3 regions of the Anaerosalibacter sp. Marseille-P3206 genome follow, and region 3 is predicted to be linked to each of the others. Evidence: a T-box and tRNA genes for the amino acid it is inferred to sense, from the RefSeq annotation. Region 3 holds a T-box; the other regions hold tRNA genes.
What was found. The T-box of region 3 lies ahead of BQ9840_RS05725 (proline--tRNA ligase). A T-box ahead of a tRNA ligase gene usually reads a tRNA of that ligase, here a tRNA-Pro.
Positions count from the first base shown of each region.

Region 1: it has a tRNA-Pro gene. The T-box ahead of BQ9840_RS05725 (proline--tRNA ligase) is inferred to sense a tRNA for this amino acid. The anticodon was not compared.
Region 2: it has a tRNA-Pro gene. The T-box ahead of BQ9840_RS05725 (proline--tRNA ligase) is inferred to sense a tRNA for this amino acid. The anticodon was not compared.

Region 1 is NZ_FUHM01000002.1:34,038-41,898, forward strand. It holds gene plsY (glycerol-3-phosphate 1-O-acyltransferase PlsY) at 1-456, shown strand, start outside; gene BQ9840_RS01320 (NAD(P)H-dependent glycerol-3-phosphate dehydrogenase) at 483-1,508, shown strand; gene spoIVA (stage IV sporulation protein A) at 1,664-3,142, shown strand; tRNA gene BQ9840_RS01330 (tRNA-Pro) at 3,174-3,250, opposite strand; gene BQ9840_RS01335 (hypothetical protein) at 3,380-3,766, shown strand; gene BQ9840_RS01340 (HlyD family efflux transporter periplasmic adaptor subunit) at 3,835-5,124, shown strand; gene BQ9840_RS01345 (YggS family pyridoxal phosphate-dependent enzyme) at 5,142-5,831, shown strand; gene BQ9840_RS01350 (cell division protein SepF) at 5,843-6,280, shown strand; gene BQ9840_RS01355 (YggT family protein) at 6,307-6,573, shown strand; gene BQ9840_RS01360 (YlmH family RNA-binding protein) at 6,587-7,372, shown strand; gene BQ9840_RS01365 (DivIVA domain-containing protein) at 7,387-7,861, shown strand, end outside.
Region 2 is NZ_FUHM01000002.1:1,696,869-1,704,729, reverse strand. It holds gene BQ9840_RS09475 (SF1B family DNA helicase RecD2) at 1-809, opposite strand, end outside; gene BQ9840_RS09470 (YvrJ family protein) at 901-1,044, opposite strand; gene BQ9840_RS09465 (DUF2922 domain-containing protein) at 1,062-1,280, opposite strand; gene BQ9840_RS09460 (DUF1659 domain-containing protein) at 1,312-1,533, opposite strand; gene BQ9840_RS09455 (sigma-70 family RNA polymerase sigma factor) at 1,579-2,136, opposite strand; gene metK (methionine adenosyltransferase) at 2,320-3,507, opposite strand; SAM riboswitch class I at 3,569-3,676, opposite strand; gene BQ9840_RS09445 (COG2426 family protein) at 3,768-4,241, opposite strand; tRNA gene BQ9840_RS09440 (tRNA-Pro) at 4,452-4,528, shown strand; gene BQ9840_RS09435 (tRNA lysidine(34) synthetase) at 4,668-5,381, shown strand; gene BQ9840_RS09430 (phosphodiester glycosidase family protein) at 5,404-7,861, shown strand, end outside.
Region 3 is NZ_FUHM01000002.1:886,195-894,055, reverse strand. It holds gene BQ9840_RS05755 (CarD family transcriptional regulator) at 1-28, shown strand, start outside; gene BQ9840_RS05750 (PIN/TRAM domain-containing protein) at 108-1,205, shown strand; gene ispD (2-C-methyl-D-erythritol 4-phosphate cytidylyltransferase) at 1,311-2,051, shown strand; gene ispF (2-C-methyl-D-erythritol 2,4-cyclodiphosphate synthase) at 2,062-2,538, shown strand; gene BQ9840_RS05735 (ABC transporter ATP-binding protein) at 2,613-3,341, shown strand; gene BQ9840_RS05730 (ABC transporter permease) at 3,334-4,506, shown strand; T-box leader at 4,551-4,761, shown strand; gene BQ9840_RS05725 (proline--tRNA ligase) at 4,858-6,582, shown strand; gene BQ9840_RS05720 (DUF1002 domain-containing protein) at 6,708-7,568, shown strand; gene gltX (glutamate--tRNA ligase) at 7,647-7,861, shown strand, end outside.

The sequences.
Region 1 (7,861 bases), 850 kb from region 3:
TTTGGACTTAAATTAGGACTTGCATCTTTTGTTCTAGATATTTTAAAAGGAATTATAGCAGTTAATATAGGTAATTATTTTTTAGGATATGATGGAGCTCTTATAGCAGGTATATTTGTTGTTATTGGACATAATTGGCCACTACTTCTTAAGTTTAAAGGAGGAAAGGGTATTGCTACATCTTTAGGTGTTATGTTATATTTGCATTTACCAACAGCACTTGTATGTATCGCAATTGGTTTTTTTGTAATATATAAAACTAGATATGTTTCTTTAGGTTCGATAACAGCAACAGTTTTGGTACCTTTTCTAGGATGTGTTTTAAAAAGACCTTTTGATAAAAACTTCTTAATATGTACTATTGTTTTGGCAAGTATGGCTATATTTAGGCATAGAAGTAATATAGTTAGGCTGTTAAGAGGTGAAGAATCTAAATTAGGCCAAAGAGTAAACTGAAGATTACTTAGGAGGAGATTTATGTGATGGATAAAATTGGAATGATAGGAGGAGGTAGCTGGGGAACAGCTTTAGCCATTCTTCTTTCCAAAAAAGGGTACAATGTAGATTTGTGGTTAAGAAATCAGAAGCAAATAGACGAAATAAGACTTACTAGAGAAAATGTAAAGTATTTGCCAGGAGTTATTATACCTACAAATGTAAACGTTACAAATGATTTAGAAAAAACCATATCAAATAAAGATGTAATTGTTATATCAGTACCTTCTCATGGTGTTAGGGAAGTATTGACAGAGGGGAAGAAATACATAAAACCAAATCAATTAATTGTCAATGTTGCTAAAGGAATTGAAAACGAGAGTCTTATGACAGTTTCACAAATTGTCAAGGAAGTTTTACCGGAAAATAAGTATGCGATGCTTTCTGGACCTTCCCATGCTGAAGAAGTAGCTAGAGATTTGCCTACAACTGTTGTTGTAGCTTCAAGTGATAGACAAGTTGCTGAGTATACACAAGACACATTTATGGCTCCAAAATTTAGAGTATACACAAATCCTGATGTCATAGGTGTAGAATTAGGAGGGGCACTTAAGAATGTAATAGCTTTAGGAGCAGGAATTTCTGATGGATTGGGATATGGGGACAATACAAAAGCCGCTCTCATGACTAGGGGTAGTATAGAGATGGCTAGATTAGGTGTAAAAATGGGGGGAAACTATGAAACATTTGCAGGACTTGCAGGTATTGGAGATTTAATCGTTACTTGTACAAGTATGCATAGTAGAAATAGAAGAGCAGGAATCCTTATTGGTCAAGGAGAAACCTTGGAAAATGCAATTTCTAAAGTTGGTATGGTCGTAGAAGGTATAAGAACAACTAAGTCGGCTTATGAATTATCACAAAAATATGAAGTTGTTATGCCAATTACACAAGAGATATATCAAGTACTATATTCAGCTAAGGATGTCAAAAATTCAGTAGTAAATCTTATGCTTAGGGATAGAAAACATGAAATGGAAGATATTTCCCAAAATTTAGATATTAATTGGTAAAAAGACATACATTTTCGTATGTCTTTTTATTAAATAAAAAGCAAACAACAGATAGGTTGTTTGCTTTTTTAGTCATAATATCACTACTTAAACATATATATATAATGTTAAATGAGTAATTAATATATGAATATATTAGAGAAGGAGGGAAGAAAGTGGAAAAATTTGACATATACAAAGATGTGGCAGAGAGGACTGATGGGGATATTTATGTAGGAGTTGTAGGACCAGTAAGAACAGGAAAGTCTACCTTTATTAAGCGGTTTATGGAGCTTCTAGTATTACCTAATATTGAAAACAAGTATAAAAAGGAAAGAGCCAAAGATGAGTTACCGCTAAGTGGATCAGGAAAAACTATCATGACTACCGAGCCAAAGTTTGTTCCCAATGAGGCTGTAGAATTGATACTTAAAGATAATGTTAAATTTAAAGTTAGGATGGTGGACTGTGTAGGTTACTTAGTAAAAGGTGCACTTGGTCATGAAGAGGGAAATATTCCAAGAATGGTTACAACGCCCTGGTATGAAAAAGAAATACCATTTGAAGAGGCTGCAGAAATCGGAACACGAAAAGTTATAACCGATCATTCTACTATTGGCATAGTTGTAACAACCGATGGTTCAATTACTGACATAGACAGATCTAATTATATAAAGGCAGAAGAAAGAGTAATAAATGAACTTAAAGAGTTAGAAAAACCTTTTATTATATTATTAAATTCAAAACATCCAAACTTAGATAGTACAATAGCATTGAGGGAAAGCTTAGAAGATAAGTATAATGTTTCAGTAGTAGCATTAGATTGTTTAAATATGGGGATAGATGATCTAGAAAAGATATTTGAAAAAATACTATTTGAATTCCCAGTTAAAGAAATAAACATAAACTTACCAGGATGGATGGAAGGATTAAGTAGAAAGCATAAAATAAAAAATAACATACTTGAACATTTAAAGGAATCAACTAATACCCTTCAAAAGTTAAGTGAAGTGGATTCATCAATTAATAGTTTAAAAGAATTGGAACCCATTAAAGATACGGTAATACGAGAAATAAAATTGGGTGAAGGTATTGCAAATGTAGATATAATATTGGAAGAGGATTTATTTTATAATGTATTAAAAGAGTTAACTGGCTATGTAATTGAAGGTGAGTATCAACTACTAGGTCTAATTTCAAAATTATCTAAAGGGAAAAATGAATATGACAAGATTTCTAAGGCACTAAATGAAGCAAAAGAAGTAGGATATGGGTTAGTAAGTCCAAGCTTAGAAGAATTAGAGCTAGCAGAACCTGAAATATACAGGCAGGGAAATAGATTTGGTGTGAAATTGAAAGCAAAAGCTCCTTCTCTTCATTTCATGCGTTGCGATATAACAACTGAAGTCTCTCCTCTCATAGGAACAGAAAAACAAAGTGAAGAGTTAGTTAAGTATTTCTTAGATGAATTTGAAGGAGATCCATCAAAGATATGGGAATCAAACTTATTTGGGAAATCGTTATATGATTTGGTAAACGAACAATTACAAGGAAAAGTGAATATGATGCCAGAAGATGCTAGACAAAAAATGAGAAAGACTCTAGAGAGAATAATTAACGATGGCAGTGGCGGTTTAATTTGTATAATAATTTAAAAGAGGGTAGATTTTCTACCCTCTTTTAATATGGTCGGAATGACTGGATTTGAACCAGCGGCCCCTTGACCCCCAGTCAAGTGCGCTACCAAACTGCGCTACATCCCGATTCTATTATTATATTTACTTAGATTATTATATATTATTGAAAACACTTTGTAAAGTGGCTTTAAGTAATTAAAGGGTTATGATATACTAAATAGTAAGTATCACTAAATTTAACATGGGGGTATTTATTTGATTGTATATTTTAAATATTTTATTATAATGATTTTCATTACTAGTGTAATCGGATATATATTTACAGTATTTAGAGAAAAAATATATTTAAAGAATCATATGATAGTTATAAATAAAAAATCTGTAACGCAGGAACACTTAAACGAAGCAGATTTAAAGGAGTTTGTTTTTGATGGAAACAGAGTGAAGTCTGGAGATGAAGTAAAAGTTGTTCTTAGAGATAAAAAGAAGCTAGAAGGTATTATTATTGGAGCAAAGAGGAAGGAAAAAGCTATTATATTAGTTACTCATGCTGATGAAGTAAAAAAACTTAAAATTGATAACATTATTAAGTTCAAAATAATAAGTAAGTATGGTAAGTTTTTTAAAAAAAGTGTACTTTAATTGAAGGAATTTTAATATTTACAGAGAATAAGTTATAGATAACTATTAAATTGATAAGGATGGTAAATATGTCTAAGGAAGAAAGAGATAAAAAGAGACAAAAGAAAAGAAAACTAAGAGCTTTTTTCATATCTTTTGTCTTAATCTACTTACTTTTTAGAAGTGTCCCTGTGCTCTATGCTTCAAATATTAAGACTACTCTTGTAGAAAAAGGTTCTATAGAAGAGTCTATAGACTTAAAAGCTGTGATTATTAGAAATGAAAGATTATATAAATCTGATGGGGAAGGTAAGATAAACATATTAAAAGACGAAGGAGAAAGAGTAAAAGTAGGGGCTAAGATAGCAGAAGTAACATTAGACAGTGATCAATCTGCCTTAAAAACTAAACTTAATGAAGTTAACGAAAAGATTGATTCTATTGAAAAAATTAATAAAGAAAACAAAATAAACGACGATACCAAGAAAGCTATTCAAAACACAGAAGAATTATTAGAAAAGATACAACAAAAAGTTGCTGAGGGAGATTATGATGAAGTCAATTCTTTAAAAGAACAACTATATGCTTCAATGGGCAAACAAGCTGTTGTTTCAGGTGATGATACTTTAGCAAATCAATCTTTAGAGCAATTAAATATAGAAAAAGAAAGATTGATTAAAGAGATTAAAAACAATACCATTAATTATTTTTCCCAAGAAGCAGGTATTGTCAGTTTTAAAATTGATGGATTAGAAGAAGTTTTTAATGGTAAAAATATAAATGAATATTCTATTGATGATATGAAAAAAGCAGAAGAAAAGATACGTAAGATTGAAAAAGGGGACAAAGTAGGTGTAGGAGATACCATTTTTAAAATAATGGATAATTATAATTGGTACATAATGGCTGCAACTGATGAAGCAAAAAAATTAGATGGTTTAGAAAAAGGAAATTTTGTTACTTTTGTTATTAACAATAATGATAAGCCGATTAGAGGAAGATTAGTTAAAGTGCAATCTAACAAAGGACAAGCTTTTATTGTTGTAAAGTTTGATAAATTTTTCCATGATTATTATGATTTGAGAAATGTAGATGTTAAAATTATAAAATCAAGTAATGAAGGATTAAAAATACCTTTAAAAGCTATATCTGAAAAAGAAGGAATAAGTGGTGTTTACATCAAAGATACAAGTGGAATAATTAAATTTAGGCCAATTAAAATATTAGGGCAAAACGATGATTTTGCAATAGTTTCTAAAGGTGATAGTAATAGTTATATAGATGCAAAAGGAAGTGATAAAAAAGTAAGGACAGTTAAACTATTTGATGAAATCCTTTTAAGTGGTGGAAAAGTTAAAGAAGGACAAATAGTAGATTGACAACGGAGGTGTTTAAAATAGTTATTAAAGAAAATCTTTCTAGAATACAAGAAAATATTGAAAAAGCATTGATAAGATCTGGCAGGATGAAAGATGAGGTAACCTTAATTGCTGTAACTAAAACTGTAGAAGCAGATGTTATGAATGAAGCTATTAGTTTAGGAATTGACAATATTGGAGAGAATAAAGTACAAGAGATAAATAGAAAATATGATAGCATAGATAAAAATGTAAATTGGCATATGATTGGACATCTTCAAAGCAATAAAGTTAAATATATTATAGACAAGGTTAGCTTAATACATTCATTAGACAGACTTTCATTGGCAAAGGAAATTGATAAGAGAGCAAAATCAGATAATTTAATTAAAGATGTACTTATACAAGTAAATGTGGCAGAAGAAGAAAGTAAATATGGATTAAAAGTAGAAAAGGTAATGCCATTTATTGAATCTGTTTTAGAGTTTGAAAATATCAGGATAAAAGGACTAATGACTATGGCTCCTTTTGCTAAAGATCCAGAAGAAGTTAGATTTGTTTTCAGAGACCTAAGGAAATTAGGTCTTGAAATAGAAAAAAGACATTATGAAAATGTAGAAATGAAGTATTTTTCAATGGGTATGACTAATGATTATGAAGTAGCCATTGAAGAAGGAGCAAACATGTTAAGAATTGGAACAGCATTATTTGGTAAAAGAATATATTAGGGGGGAATGTTATGTCAGCTTTTTTAAACAAGTTTAAGTATTTTATGGGTCTTGAAGATTATGAAGAAGACTACGAAGAAGAGTATGAAGAGGATTATGAAGATGAAGAGGATTTAGATGTACCTAAATCAGTAAGATTAAACAATAAAGTTGTAAGTATTCATAACAATATGAATATGAAACTAGTGGTACATGAACCATTAAATTATGAAGATGCACCAAAGATAATTGATGACTTGAAAATGAGAAAAACAGTTGTAATCAACCTAGAAAACTTGGAATTAGAAACAAAAAAACAAATATTTGATTTTGTTAGTGGTGGTATTTATGCTATTGAAGGAAATATTCATAAAGTAACAAAAGATATTTTTGTTTTAGCTCCAAACAATGTTGAAATTGATGGAAGACTTAAAGATGATATTAAGAGTAAAGGTTTGTTTTCTTGGTAAAATATGAAATATAAGAGGGTAGTTGAATGACAGTTTTATTTACAGCTTTAAATATTCTATTTAATTTAATAGAATTATTTATACTAGTTAGAATTATATTATCTTATATACCAATTAATATGAATAATTTTTTTGGCAAGTTTATTTATAGCATGACAGAACCAATTTTAAGTCCTTGTAGAGAACTATTATATAAATTAGGCTTAGATATAGGTCTTATAGATTTTTCACCACTTCTTGCCGTGTTATTTTTGAGGGTAGCAAGGTATATAATTATTAGCATAATTTTTTAATGATGGTGATTATATGTTTTATGATAAAGAAAAGTACATTGCACATATAAAAGATGCTGAACAGGTATTAAATATGAGGAGAATTTTAGATAAAATAGAGATAGTTTATAATACACATCAGATACAAAGTACAAACTTTTTAAACCCCTATGAATGTAGACTTGCCAAATCAATATTAAACAGATTTGATCAAGTTTCATATGTAGAAGATGGTGGTTTTACCAAAGCTGAAAGAAAAGTAATTGTAATTTATCCTGAGTACAAATCTTTTTATTTAGAAGACTGCCCTATCACTCCGATATCTATTACTGGGAATATAAATGGACTTAAACATAGTGATTTTTTGGGGTCTATATTAAGTTTAGGTATAACAAGAGAAAAAGTTGGGGATATTTTAATACATGAGGATAATGTTCAAGTAATAACAGATAATGGCATATCAGATTTTATAGTTTTGAATTTAAATAAGGTTAAAAACAGTAATGTTAAAGTTAAAACTATTAATAGAGATGATCTAAGAGAAGGAAAAGTTGATTTTAAAGAAATTACCTTTACTCTTCCTTCTCTTAGATTAGATAGTATTATAAGTAAGGTTTATAATATATCGAGGAATGATAGTATAAATATTATCAAAAATAGAAGAGTAAAGGTGAATTGGGAGCCAATAGAAAAGGCTCATTTTGAAGTAGAAGAAGGAGATATTATATCTGTGAGAGGATATGGAAGATTTAAACTTTATTCAATTTTACATAGAACAAAAAAAGATAGAATAAAGGTTATGACTAGAATACTTTTATAAATGGAGTGAAAGAAATGCTTACACCATTAGATATTCAAAACAAAGAATTTAATAAGTCCTTTAGAGGATACAAAGAAACAGATGTTGATAGTTTTTTAGATGAAATCATCGTAGATTATGAAAATCTTTATAAAGAAAATATTGAATTAAAAGACAAGATTAGTATTTTAACAGATCAATTAAAACAGTACAATAATTTAGAAGATACACTTAAAAATACTTTAGTTATAGCTCAGGGAACAGCAGAGGAAGTAACTAATACAGCAAAACAAAAATCAGAATTAATAATAATGGAAGCTGAAAGTAAAGCAAGAAGAATAATTGAAGATGCTCATGATGAGGTTATTAATATTCAAAAAGAATATGAAAATTTGAGAAAAGAGATCTATGTTTTTAAGACTAAGTTTAAATCATTAATAGAGGGCCAGCTTACTTCACTTGAGAGTTATTATGAAGAAATTGAGAAGGCATCTACAAATGATTTAATAG
Region 2 (7,861 bases), 810 kb from region 3:
TCTTCTTCTCCATTTTCAAGTTGGATTTCACCTTTTATGGCCAAGTCTCTGATGGATTCCTCTATAGACTCTTCTTCTACTTCTAGCATTTCTTTTGACTTATTCAATAGTTCTTTTTTTGGTACAAAACTGTGACCACTGCCTGCATAGTCCATTAGAATAAATTTTATTCCTGCGTTTATTCTATAGGGGGAGTCTTTTTCAATTCCCATACTTTGAGCTATTTTGTCTGCTGTTTTAAATCCTATGCCAAATACATCTTCCGAGAGTCTATATGGGTTTTCTGAGATGATCTTTACTGTTTCATTTCCGTATTTCTTATATATTCTCACCCCATAGGATGGGCTGATGTCATATTGTTGCAAGAATATCATTATTTCTCTTAGTTCTCTTTGTTCTTGAAAGGCTTCAAGGATTTTTTCTATCTTTTTGTCTCCGATTCCATCTATCTCTTTTAGCCTTTCTGGATTCATTTCTATAATGTCTATGGACTCCATTCCAAATCTTTCAACTATCTTTTTTGCAGTTTTGGGTCCTATGTAGGGGATGAGTCCTGATGAGAGATATTTTTCTATACCGTTTAGTGTAGCAGGAACTACTGTAGAGATGTTTTCAATTTTTATTTGTTCACCATAATTAGGATGATTCATCCATTCCCCCTCTACCTTTATGGTCTCTCCTATATTTACAAAGGGAATATAGCCAACTATGGTGACTACATCATCTGTTGACTCTAATATGGCTACAGTATATCCATTTGTCTCATTTCTAAATATTACTTCTTCTATAGTTCCCTCGATGCTTATCAAAACAATTCCTCCATTATCCTTATCATTATGATAATTATACCATAGAAAAAAACCCTTGACTTATATTTGCTATAATAAGTCAAGGGTTTTTTTAGTTCATGCTAGCTATTGTTTTAGATAGCTCATTTATGCTTTTAGTGAGTTCATTGAGTTTTCCTTCTATTCTAACTAGAAGATATATTGAAATCACTATTGGAAAGCCTAAATTTGCTATTTGAGTATATAGATTTTCCATGATGGTCTCCTTTTACACTAAATTTCCAAATCTTCAACTGTAGTTTTCACTAGTCTAGCCCCTACTGTGGCAACCATGCCACCTCCATCGTAGTTGAAAATATTTTTAGCAACTAATGTATCCATTGCTGTTTTCACTTCTACTCCGGTTAAGTCAGCTTTTGGCTCATCTACAGATAGGGTGATTTTTTTGTCTGCATTATTTTTGAAGATCAATTCTAGTTTTGACTTTTCCATCTGCTCACCTCCTTTTAACTATTTTTAACTATTACTCTTCTGATAGATAAACTTCCTCAATCTTTTTCACTTTTAGTAGTGCTTTTTCTTGAAGACCAGCTAGGGTTGTTCCTACTGCATAAATGTCTTCATTTGCTGCATCTACTTTTACTTTAGAGAAAGTTTTGCTTTTGATGATTTGCTTATCACCTTTCATTCCTCCGTCTAGTTCTAGCTTCAATTTTCTAGCTTCTCTAGTTTCTTTAACTGCCATGTTATCACCTCCTTATACTCTTTATATAGAAGTGGAAGATGATTTTTACCATTGGCAATTTTTTAAACATAGTTCTAGGGCTCTGGTTTTGGTATTTACTACTGTTCTGTAGCTTATACCTAGTTTTTTGGATATTTCACCTATGGACAGTTCATCTATATAGAATAATATTAAGACTTCTCTTTGCCTTTCTGTTAGTTTAGACAATGCATCTATTAGAGATTCATTTGATTCCTTCATTAGATAATCTTCTAGGGGGTTTTCTTCTCCTTCTAATAGTTCTATTAATTCGACTCCATCTTCTCCTAATGTTTCATTTAGAGAAAAAGTCTTCTTTTCTTTGTGTTTATTTAGATATAGAAATTTCAACTTAACTTTTATATATCCTAAAAAGTTCACACCTCTGTTTTCATCATAGTCAACTATACATTTTAGTATCTCCTCATAGCCTTCTTGGATTAGGTCTTCATACTGGCTGTAGTTGTTATAATACCTCTTTATTGAGCTTATGATTAGGGGATTTAGCTTTTGTAATAAATTTTGCTTTGCTAGATTGTCTCCATTTTTACTTAATATCCTCAAATCATCTATTTCTTTGTACATAGTTTTCCTCCAAGGAAAGCTAGCTTTCGTTTATTACCGGTAGTTAGATATTACCTCAGAAAATAGAATAAAAAAAAAGCAGAATGACGCCTTTTCATCATTCTACTTTTTAAGAAATTCTTCTTTTCTATTCTTTTTTTGTTAGAATTGTACTAATTCTGCCTATGTTTTACTTAGAATTAGTTATTTTCCTAATCCTTCACTTCTTAGTGTTTCTGCTTTGTCAGTTCTTTCCCATGTAAGATCTAAGTCAAGTCTACCAAAGTGTCCATAGCTTGCAATTTGTTTGTATATAGGTTTTCTTAAATCTAATTTGTCTATAATAGCTGCAGGTCTTAGGTCAAAGTGTTTTCTTACTAATTCTTCGATTCTATTGTCATCAATCTTTCCAGTTCCAAAGGTATCAACATAGATGGAAAGTGGTTTAGCTACTCCTATAGCATAAGCAAGGCCTACTTCACATTTGTCAGCTAATCCTGCTGCTACGATGTTTTTAGCTACATATCTTGCAGCATAGCAAGCTGATCTGTCTACTTTTGTTGGGTCTTTTCCTGAAAAAGCTCCACCACCATGTCTACCATAACCACCATAGGTATCTACTATTATCTTTCTACCTGTAAGTCCAGCATCGCCCATAGGTCCACCTACAACAAATCTTCCTGTAGGATTTACATAGTATTTAGTGTTTTCATCTAGCATATCTTCTGGAACTATCTTTGATATTACTTCTCTTATGATATCTTCTCTGATAGTCTCTAATTCTACATCTGGACAGTGTTGTGATGAAACTACTATACTTTCAATTCTCACTGGCTTGTTGTCATGGTATTCAACAGTTACTTGAGTCTTACCATCTGGTCTAAGATATGAAAGTGTGCCATTCTTTCTCACTTCTGTAAGTCTTCTAGATAGTCTATGTGCTAAGGATATAGGTAATGGCATAAGTTCTTCTGTTTCGTTGCAAGCATAACCAAACATCATACCTTGGTCTCCAGCACCTATTTTATTGTATTCATCTTCTTTATTTTGTTTGTGTTCTTGAGCTTCGTTTACTCCCATAGCGATATCTGGTGATTGCTCGTTTATTGATGTAAGAACAGCGCAAGTTTCTCCGTCAAATCCATATTTTGCCCTTGTATAACCGATTTCTTTTACAGTTTCCCTTACAATATGAGGAATGTCTACATAACAATTTGTAGTGATTTCTCCTGCTACCAATACCATTCCAGTAGTAACAGCAGTCTCACAAGCTACCCTAGCATAAGGATCTTGTGCTATTATGGCGTCTAATATGGCGTCTGAAATTTGATCACAAACTTTATCTGGGTGGCCCTCAGTAACTGATTCTGATGTAAATAACCACTTTTTCATTAAAAGTACCTCCTTAAAATTTAAAAGCCTTTTCCAAAAGGAAAAGGCAATTTTTGTCATTACCTCATCTTCCAGAATTAATATTCTGTGGGATTTAGCACCGTCACAGCTTCACCTGTGGGTTGCCGGGTTTCATAGGGCCCATTCCCTCCACCACTCTTGATAAGGCATCAAGATTTTTATTAATTTAGACTAATTTTAACATAAGTTTTGTTTTATGTCAACAAAAGATAAAGGACAGTGAACCTGTCCCCATGTCCCTAAAATACGGCTATTATGTTAGAGCTTAATGTATATACTATGATTCCAGCAGCTATTACCCCAGATATTATGGATGTTAGTGCATTTTTGAAGTCTATTTTTAGTAGTGTTGCAGCTATGCATCCTGTCCAAGCCCCTGTAGTTGGAAGGGGTATTGCTACTAGTATGAATAGACCAAATATAGAGTATTTCTTGATTTTATCCCTACTTCTTTTTAGGGTTCTTCTCTTTACCCATTGGATTGTCTTTGAAAAGAGCTTGGTGTTTTCTAAATAGTTCATTATTGGTTCTAATAGCTTAAGCAAGAAAGGTACTGGTATAATATTTCCTATGATGCTTAAAACTGTACTTTCCCATGGAGTAAAACCCATGGTTATCCCTAGAGGAATTGCTCCTCTCAATTCAGAAAGAGGCATAGCAGCAACTAGCATTACCATTAGTTCTTCCTTTATTGTTTCAAATATTTCAATCATTCTGCACTCCTCCTTTTGGCTATTAGTTAATTATATTCTATGTATTATTATAAATACCTTTATTGTTTTAAAAATAATTTAAAAAAATGAGAAAAAGTTAGATTAATGTAGATACAACGAGAAACATCAAATATATTACGGTTTTTGGCCTATTTTGATATGTTGCATATAAAGAGAAAATCCCCTATACTATAATAGTCGACGGGATGACGGGGTGTAGCGCAGTTTGGTAGCGCACGTGGTTTGGGACCATGGGGCCGGGGGTTCGAATCCCTCCACCCCGACCATCGAAAGAGGATTGATTAATTTCAATCCTTTTTTTATTTTTTGATTATTGCCTTTGTCAATGTATTGTAATGTATTTGTAACCTAATTGATATATTTAAATTATATAATGAAGATAGTTTCTCTATTAGAAGGGTTGGTATGATGAAAAAAATACTAGGATGTATGCGAAGAGCTATACAAGATTTTGAATTAATTGAAACTGGAGACAAGATAGGGGTTGGATTGTCCGGGGGAAAAGATAGTATGGTTCTGTTAAAAGCCCTAAAACAGTATCAATCTTTTAGCCCAGTGGATTTTCAATTGGAAGCCTTTACTGTGGATTTAGGTTTTGATGGATTTGACACTGATACCATTAGGTCCTATTGCAATAGTTTAGACGTACCATTGAATTTAAGTAAAACTAGAATAAGTGAGATTGTTTTCAATGTTAGAAAAGAAAAAAATCCTTGTTCTCTATGTGCTAAAATGCGTAAGGGTGCCATTCACAATGCACTAAAGGAACGAGGATTCAACAAATTAGCATTTGCCCATCATTCAGACGATGCATTAGATACACTTTTCTTAAGTATGTTATATGAAGGAAGAATCAGTACCTTAAAACCCCTTACCTATCTATCTAGAAAAGATATATATTTAATACGTCCATTTCTATACCTATCAGAACAAGATATAATAGGAGCCATCCAAAAATACGATATACCTGTAGTAAAAAATCCTTGTTATGTAGACAAATTAACCAAAAGGGAACATGTTCACAACCTTCTAACAGAGATATATAAAGAGGTTCCTGGGTCTAGAGAAAGACTCCTTACATCTTTAAAGAACGAGGATGGTTTAAACCTTTGGTTTTAATATTAAGTGAGGTGAAGAAAATATGAACAAATTTATTAAAAAATTTGCAGTAAGCTTATTAGCTCTCTCCATTATACTAAGCAGTAATTTGCTTCCATTCGCTAAGGCAAGTAATGCACAATCTCTTCCCTTTGTCATCTATGAAAATAAAGATTCTGAACATCTTTCAAGCGGAGTAGTACATGAGCATGTACAGAGGTTTACTGCAAAAGGTTGGTGGAATATAAATGTACTTAGAGTGGATTTACAAGATGAGTACACAGAAGTAAAGGGACTATTTAGCAATAAGGGAATCTCTAAAAGGGAAAAAGTAAGCACTATGGTAAATGAATCAAATGCAATTGCAGGAGTCAATGGAGACTTTTTCAATTATAAACCTTTTGCAAGTCCAATTGGAACTCTTATTAATGATGGTGAAATAATATCCTCTCCTATGGAAAGACAATATGCTAAACCTGCTTTTGTATTGGATAATAATAAGAATGTGCAGATTGCATATTTTGATAAGAAATTGGCAGCTGTATCATCAGCTACAGGCAAAGAAGTTATACTTTCTGCTATAAATAAGGCTAGTCAAGCTTATGCAGAAGTTATGCTTTACAACAAACATTGGGGAGCTCAATCTATTGGAAACAAACTACACAATGATCTTATTGAGATAGTGGTTATAGATGATGTTGTTACAGAAGTGAGAATCGGACAACCTCCTATAGCTATCCCAGAGAATGGATATGTTCTTGTAGGTAGAGAGAGAGTTAAGGACAGACTTTTAGACAACTTCCATGTAGGAGATACTGTACAATTAAATCTTACTACTACACCAAATCTTGAAAACATCAAAATGGCCATCGGTGGAGGAAGTATTATCCTTAAAGATGGAGTACCTATGAATTCTCACAATATCGCACCAGGGCTAGCACCTAGAACTGGAATGGGTGTTTCTCAAGATGGGAAGGAACTTATCATTGCAACTATAGATGGTAGAGACACTTCTTATAAAGGTGTTAATGAAAAAACTTTTGGTTCAATATTAAAAGAACTTGGTTCATATAATGCCATAATGTTTGATGGTGGTGGCTCAACAGCTATGGCTGTAAAATATGTAGATGAATCACAAGCTAAACTTGTGAATAGACCCTCTGATGGTGGAGAAAGAAAGGTAATCAATGGCGTTGGACTTTTTTCAAATGCACCTAAGGGAGAACTTGCAAGTATTAAGATTTCTACAGATGATAAATTCATGTTTGCTAATACTACAAGAAGATTTAAGATAAAGGGATATGATCAATATCACAATCCTATTGAAGTAGATCAAAACAACGCAGTATTTACTGTGGAAGGAGTAAATGGAGAAATTAATGGCAATACCCTAAAAGCCCTATCTCCTGGAAAAGCTAAAGTAAGAGCAAATTATAATGGTATTACTGCTGATATTGATATGGTTGTATTGGATAAAGTAGCTGATATTGTAACTGAAACTGAACGCTTCACAGTAGATATCAATAGTCAGAAAAACTTAGGAGTATTCTATGCAAAAGATAAAGATGGTTTTCAAGCACTAGTATATCCTGAAGATGTGAAGTGGGAAGTTACAGGAAATATTGGACATGTTCAAGATGGAATATTCTATAGCGGAAATACTATTACCTCTGGTGCTATTACAGCAAGAATTGGAACTGGAGTAGAAAATATATTAGTAGCAGTAGGAAGTAAGGGAACTAAGGTGGATTCTCTTGATGATATAAGTAGATTTAGCTTTAGCTCTTATCCTAAAGAAGTAACAGGAAGTATTTATCCAGCTATAGAAGCTAAGGAAGGAAATGGGGCAATAGCTCTTAAGTATGACTTCACTAGTGGAGAAGGAACTAGAGCTTGTTATGTAAATCTAAGACCTAATGGTGAACAAGGATTATCAATTGAAGGAAATCCTTCTAAACTAGGCCTTTGGGTATATGGTGATGAAGGAACAGGCTGGCTTAGAGGAAATATCACAGATAGCAAAGGTCAATCATATTATATAGACTTTGCAAAGAATATTGATTGGACTGGTTGGAAGCATGTAGTAGCAGATATACCTTCTAATGTATCTTATCCTATTAAATTGGATAGAATATATTTAACTGAAATAGATTCAGTTAAGAAATATACTGGAGAAATATACTTAGATGAACTAGTAGCTCAATACCCTGTTAAGTTTGAAAATGTTCAATTGCCAACTGCAAGTGTTATGAAAGATGAAAGAAATGTAAATGTCGCTAAAAATAAGAATGGATTTTCCTTTGCAGTTACATCTGCACCACAAAATTTAGACGAAGTAGTAGGCTATAAGGCTAGTGACAAAATACTTGCTAATGTAAACAAGCACAATGTAGCTATTTACTTAGGTGGTAGTTCTAATGAGTTCAAGAATGCATCTAAGGCAAAGGCTAATATCGATATAGTTAAAGGATACAAACCATATAGGTATAACAATAATCTAT
Region 3 (7,861 bases):
TGACGCCATAAATTGCCCTGCAGTTTAATTTTTAAATTATTTAATAAAAATATGTTATATATTTTTCAATTATGGTAATATATAAAGATAAAGGAGGAGGTGAATTTATGGCAGATAAGATAGCAAAATTCATTATAACATTAATTGGTATTTTAATTGGATATGGTGTCATGGCTGGGCTAAAATTTCTCGGCATAATAAATTTAACAAACAAAGGAATATTAGGGCTCTTAATTTTTATAACTATTATTATTGCTTCTGGAATTATATTTTTCGTTCTATCTCCAAAGTTCATTAAGGGAGGAAAAAAATTCATACATTTTATAGAAGTGGAAATACAAGATATACCAGCTTCTGATATTATGATGGGTTCAGTTGGACTAATAGTTGGATTGATTATAGCTTATTTATCAAGTCAGCCATTTTACAATTTAAAGATACCATATTTGGGAACGATTATATCTATTATTTTGTATTTGATATTTGGTTATCTAGGTATTAAGATTCCTACAAGAAAGAGAGAAGACTTTACTAATGCATTAAATGTATTCAAGAAAAATTCTACTAGAGATAAACTTAAGTCAAGTTGCAAAGCGTGTCCTAAGATATTAGATACCAGTGTTATAATTGATGGAAGAATAGCTGATATATGTAAAACAGGATTTATTGAAGGTCCCCTTATAATACCAGAATTTGTTCTTGAAGAACTTCAACACATTGCCGACTCTTCAGATTCACTAAAGAGAAATAGAGGAAGAAGAGGTTTGGATATTTTAAATAAGATTCAAAAGGAATTAGATATTGAAGTAATCATTGTAGATGACAAAATAGAAGAAGTTCCAGAAGTAGATTCAAAGTTATTAAAATTAGCTCAAAAGATAAAAGGGAATGTTATAACAAATGATTACAATTTAAATAAGGTAGCAGAAGTTCAAGGAATAGATGTATTAAATATCAATGAACTTGCCAATGCAATTAAGCCAGTAGTTCTTCCTGGAGAAGAAATGGTGGTTCAAGTTATAAGAGATGGCAAGGAAATAGGTCAAGGATTGGCATATTTAGATGATGGAACAATGATAGTTGTAGAAGGTGGCAAGAAACATATAGGTGAAACCATCGGAGTTATGGTGACTAGTGTTCTCCAAACTTCTGCTGGAAGAATGATATTTGCAAAACCAAAATCAGCCGTTGATAGAGCAGTTTAGGGTCTAATTAGACCCTAATATTTTTTTGCCCTTTGGAGAATATATTTGTGGAAAGATGTTTCCTGTTATTTCACATTATGCTATAATGACTTTGAGGTGAAAAAAATGTATGAAAACGACTTTGTTTCAGTCATAGTTGCAGCAGCGGGAATGAGCAATAGAATGAGAAGCAGTATAAACAAACAATTTATTTCAATAAATAATAAAGCAGTTCTCGCACATACTTTGGAAAAATTTGAAAAATGTAAATATATAGATGAAATAATTGTAGTTGCAAAAGAAGATGAAATTGATTATTGTAAAAGAGAAATAGTGAAAAGATACAATTTTAAAAAAGTCACTAAAGTCGTAAGAGGTGGGAAAGAAAGACAAGATTCTGTATACAACGGCTTATTGGCACTAGATGAGAGATGCAATATAGTTCTTACACATGATGGTGCAAGACCTTTTGTAAAAGTGAAAAATATAGAAGATGGCATTATAGGAGTGACAAAATATGATGCCTGTATTATTGGTGTTCCTGTTAAGGATACTATCAAAATAGTAGATACATTAGACAATGTGGAAAACACCCCTGATAGAAGCTATATATGGGCTGCTCAGACACCTCAATGCTTTTGGAAAGACACACTTCTAAAAGCCTATAAAAAGGCTATAGAAGATGGATTTGTAGGTACAGATGATGGTATGCTAGTAGAAAGATTAGGGATTAATGTTAAGATGATAGAAGGTAGTTATGAAAACATTAAGATAACAACACCGGAGGATTTAATAGTTGCAGAATCCTTTGTGAAAGATAAAGAATTGTTTCTTAGGAATAAAGGACTTTTATTTCAAGGAAGATAGGGTGATTAATATGAGAATAGGTATAGGTTATGATGTTCACAAATTGGTAGAAGGAAGAAAACTCATAGTGGGTGGAGTAGAAATTCCTTATGAAAAAGGATTATTAGGTCATTCTGATGCGGATGTTCTTATTCATGCTATTAATGACAGTATACTTGGCGCCATGGCTTTGGGGGATATTGGAAAACATTTCCCTGATACAGATATGGAGTACAAAGATATTTCTAGTATGATTCTCATGGATAGAGTATATAAAATAATGGTTGATAATGGATATGAAATTGGCAATATAGATAGTATAATAGTTGCACAAAGACCCAAATTTGCTCCATATATAGATGCTATGAGAGAAAATATAGCAAATGCACTTCATACTTCAATTGAAAATGTAAGTGTAAAAGCTACTACTACAGAGGAACTTGGCTTTGAAGGAAGAAAAGAAGGTATATCTTCAAAATGTGTTTGCATATTAAATAAATTAAAGTAATTTTATAGGTTGTATTTTTATTACAACCTTTTTTCAAACAAATAGAAGTAAAAATAATGAAAAGGGGGCAAAAAATGATAGAAGTAATCAAACTTTCAAAGAAATTTAAAGAGATAGTAGCTGTAAATAGCATATCTTTTAAAGTTGATAAAGGGAAAGTATTTGGTCTTTTAGGAGAAAATGGTGCTGGAAAAACCACTACACTGAGGATTTTAGCTACTATGCTAAAACCAACTTCTGGTACTGCTGTTATAAATGGATATGATTTAGCAAGTGAACCAGAAAAGATTAGAGGAGAAATAGGAATACTTTTTGGTGGAGAAGCTGGATTATATGATAGACTTACAGCAAGAGAAAATATTGCTTATTTTGGGCTATTGAATGGTATGGACAAGGTAGAAATAAATGAACGAGTAGATGAGTTGTCTAGAATTCTTGAAATGGAAGATTTCATTGATAGAAGAGCTGGAAAGTTTTCTAAGGGAATGAAACAGAAGGTAGCAATAGCAAGGAGTATTGTTCACAATCCATCTATCATGCTATTTGATGAGCCTACTTCAGGACTTGATGTTTCAGCAACCCGTATAGTTCACAACTTTATAAAAGAGCTTAAAAATCAAGGCAAAACCATTATATTCTCAAGTCATTCAATGGATGAAGTTGGGAAATTATGTGATGAAGTAGGGATAATTCATAAAGGAAATATTGTAGAGCAATCTACATTAGAGGGTTTAAGAAAAAAATATGGTGAAGATGATTTAGAAGAAATTTTCATGGGATTGGTAGGTGGAAAATATGAGTAAATATACTAATATAGTTTTTATAAAAGAACTAAAGGATACCTTTAGAGATAAAAAAACTATTATTTCGAGCTTACTTATTCCTATTTTGATTTTTCCATTGATTGCATTTGCAATTGGTTTTGGCAGTTCAGATATGGTAAAGGAAAGTAAAGAACCTGTTAAGATTAGTGTGATTAGTGAAGGGGATAGTTCATTTTTAGATTTTCTTAAAGATAATAAGGATGTAGAAATAATTGAAAAGGATGATCCTAAAAAGGCGTTGGAAAAATTAGATATAAAAGCAATAGTAAAAATAAAGGAAGGTTTTGATGATAAGCTAGAACGTGGAGACAATCCAGAAATAGAAATAATCTATGATGAAAGCAGTCAAAAATCAGAGATGGCTAGATCTAGGATGACGGAAATAATTTCTATATATACTCAATCTGTAGTTGAAAAAAGGCTCAATGATGTAGGTGTAGATATAAGTATATTAGAGCCTATTGATATAAAAGCAGTATCTGTATCTAAAGAAGGCGGAATAGGTACGATGATGATGTCTATGATGCTCCCTTTGATGCTTACATTATGGTCAGCAGTTGGAGGAATAGCTGCTGCTACTGATTTGGGGGCAGGAGAAAAAGAAAGGCAAACGCTAGAACCTCTGTTGACTACCAAGGCTAGTAGAAGCTCTATTCTCATGGGAAAATATTTTGCTGTAGTGGTAGCTGGAGTTCTTGGCACATTAGCTTCTCTAATAGGCTTTTTAATAGCTACAAAGATCAATCCAGATTTTATGGGGGAAGGAATCAGTATGTCTATAGTAGGAGTAGGTATAATATCTTTGGTTTGTCTTCTTTTAGCTTTTGCTTTTGCAAGTATTGAGCTTGCTATTAGTTTCTACGCTAGAAGTTTTAAAGAAGCTCAAACATATTTAAGTCCTATAACTATTATTATAATGGTTCCTGTATATTTGACTATGTTTGTAGATGGCAAGGCAGTTCCAGAGTATTATTTTCACATTCCTATACTAAACACCATAGGAATTATAAAAGAAATAGTTGTTTCTGTATATAATTATAAGCATATAATTATTACTGTTGGATGGAGTATTATCTATATATTGTTCTTTTTATTTATAACTGTAAAGATGTTTGAGAAGGAAGAAGTAGTTTTTAGAAATTAAAAAATATTTGACACAATAGATTTTATTTAGTATTATAAAAATAATATTTAGCTTTGAAGGGAAATAGTAAATATTAATGGCAACAGAGAGGAAGTTATAAGGTGGAAAACTTCTAGCCCCCTTGGTATTGAACCCGTCCCTGAGCTTTTAGGCTGAAAAAGTAGGTCTAAACGTTTGCTACGTTATAGCTTTTAAGGTGGATTTATATTTATAAATCTATTAGAGTGGTACCGCGAATTAACCTTCGTCTCTATTTTGAGATGAAGGTTTTTTTAATGAGTTAAATGAGTCAGGGGACGGTCCTTTGACTCATTAAAGAATATAACTCAAAAATATGAGGAGGAAAAAACTATGAGGATGTCAAAAATGTATTTACCAACATTAAGGGAAGTTCCATCAGAGGCAGAGATACCTAGCCATCAATTATTACTTCGTGCAGGAATGATGAGGAAGCTAGTTTCAGGAGTTTATTCTTATTTACCTCTTGGATATAGAGTTATAAGAAAGATTGAACAAATAGTAAGAGAAGAAATGGACAGAGCTGGCTCTCAAGAACTTTTAATGAGTGCGATTCAACCTAAGGAACTATGGGAAGCAAGTGGAAGATGGGATAATTTTGGCCCAGAAATGTTTAAATTAAAAGATAGAAATAGTAGAGAGTTTTGTCTTGGACCAACTCATGAAGAATATTTTACAAATCTTATCAAAGATGAGGTTAGATCATACAAACAATTACCATTAAACTTATATCAAATACAGACTAAGTATAGAGATGAGAAAAGGCCTAGATTTGGTTTAATAAGAAGTAGAGAATTTATAATGAAAGACGCTTATACTTATGATATGGATGAAGAAGGATTGAAAAAAGCTTATGAAAATATGTGGAAAGCATATGATAAGGTGTTTACAAGACTTAAACTTAATTACAAAGTAGTTCAAGGTGATACAGGAGCTATGGGTGGAAAGGTATCCCATGAGTTCATGGCTATGTCAGAAGTTGGAGAAGGTGAGATAGCTTATTGTAATAGTTGTGACTATGCTGCTACAGATGAAAAAGCTACGGTTATATATAAGGTAAAAGAAAAAAATGAAGAAGAGCTAGAAAAAGAAAAGGTTTATACTCCAAATTTAAAAACTATTGAAGAATTAGTTGATTTTCTAAAAATAGAAGAATGCGATACTGCAAAAGCTCTTATATATAAGGCGAAAGGAGAGCCTATATTTGCACTGATTCCAGGGGATAGGGAATTAAATGAAACAAAACTATGCAATATACTAGGAATTGCAGAACATGAATTAGAAATGGCAGATGATGAGACTATTAAAGATATTACTGGAGCAGAATCAGGATTTTCAGGCCCTATAGGACTTAAAGAAGGAGTAAGGCTTTTAGTAGATTCAAGGGTTACTAAGATGAAAAACTTTGTTGTTGGAGGAAATGAAACAGATTATCATATAGTTAATGCAAACTATGGTAGAGATTTTACTGGAGAAGTTGTAGACGATTTATTGCTAATTCAAGAAGGAGATATTTGTCCTAAATGTGGAGCTACTCTTAAAATGGACAGAGGAATAGAAGTAGGAAATATATTCCAATTAGGCACAAAATATAGTGATAGCTTGAAGGCAACTTATTTAGATGAAAATGGTAAAGAAAAGCCTTTTGTTATGGGTTCATATGGTATTGGAGTATCTAGAAGTATGGCTGCTGTAGTAGAACAATATCATGACGATAAGGGGATAATTTGGCCACTAGTAGTTACGCCATATCATGTAATAATAACAGTAATAAACACTAAAAAAGAAGAGCAAATGGAACTTGGAGAAAAAATATATGATAAGCTTCAAAGCTTAGGATTAGAAGTATTGATTGATGATAGAAACGAAAGAGCTGGGGTTAAATTCAACGATAGAGATTTAATTGGAATACCTATAAGAATAACTGTAGGTAAAAGAGCATCAGAAAATATAGTAGAATATTCACTACGAAGAGACGATGAGAAGATGGAAATAGATGTAGAAGAAATAGTTGGTAAAATAAAAGAAGAATTTGAAAAAGAAGGACTAAGTATATAGTTAAAAGAAGGGTATGGATATCCATACCCTTCTTTTAATCAAAATACTTTTTACTTGTAAAAGCTGTCATAATAAGATATTCTATCTTATAAGGTATTATTAAAAGAAAAAATGGAGGGATATTCATGTTTAAGAGGATAACTTCTACTGTTTTAGTTATATTATTACTTATAAGCAACATGGCTTTAGCAGATCAAGCAGTAAATAACAACAAGGTAATTTGCTTAGGACAAAACCTATCACAAGCACAGAAAAAAGATATGCTTAACTTATTTGGCGCAGATGAAAGTGTTGAAATAGTAGAGGTAACAAACAAGGAAGAAAGAGAATACTTAGGTAAATATATAGATGAAAAGATTTTGGGGACTAGAGCTATATCTAGTGCTTATGTGGAGAAACTAAATGAAGGTGAAGGGATAAGTGTTGTAACTCATAATATCTCATGGGTAACAGAAGATATGTATAAAAACGCATTAATAACTGCGGGAATAAAAGATGCAAAAATAATAGTAGCAAGTCCTGTAAATGTTTCTGGAACTGCTGCTCTAACTGGTGTAATAAAGGCTTTTGAAGATTTAACTGGTGAGGATATAACTGAAAAGGAAAAAGAGGTAGCTAGTGAAGAAATTGCAAAAACTGCAGTACTAGGCAATGAAATAGGTGCGGATAAGGCTAGTGAATTAATTGAGAATGTAAAGGTAAATGTAGTTGGAAATAATATTAAAGGCAAAAGGAATATTAAGAAGGCTGTTAATGCTGCAGCTAATGAACTAGGTGTAGAATTAAGCGATGATCAAGTAAATGAAATAATTGGACTTATGAAGAGAATTTCAAAACTAGATTTAGATTTGAATGAAATTAAAACTCAGCTTAAAGATATTTCAGGAAAGATTGACAAAATAGTTTCTCAAGGCGAAGAAGTAAAATCTCTATTAGATAAGATTATTGGCTTTTTTGAAGACCTTTTTAGTAGACTATTTGGATAATAAGTGTTTTTACTTTGTTGATACAAACAAATTCATGTTATATAATATACAGGTAGATAAATTAGGAGGTGGCTATAGTTGGAACAAGTAAGAGTGAGATTTGCTCCAAGTCCAACTGGATATTTACATATTGGTGGACTTAGGACTGCATTATATAATTACTTATTTGCAAGACACAATGATGGAAAGTTTATATTGAGGATTGAGGATACAGATAGGACTAGATTCGTAGAAGGTGCTATAGAAAACCTAATCAATTCATTAGAATGGGCTGGAATAGACTATGATGAAGG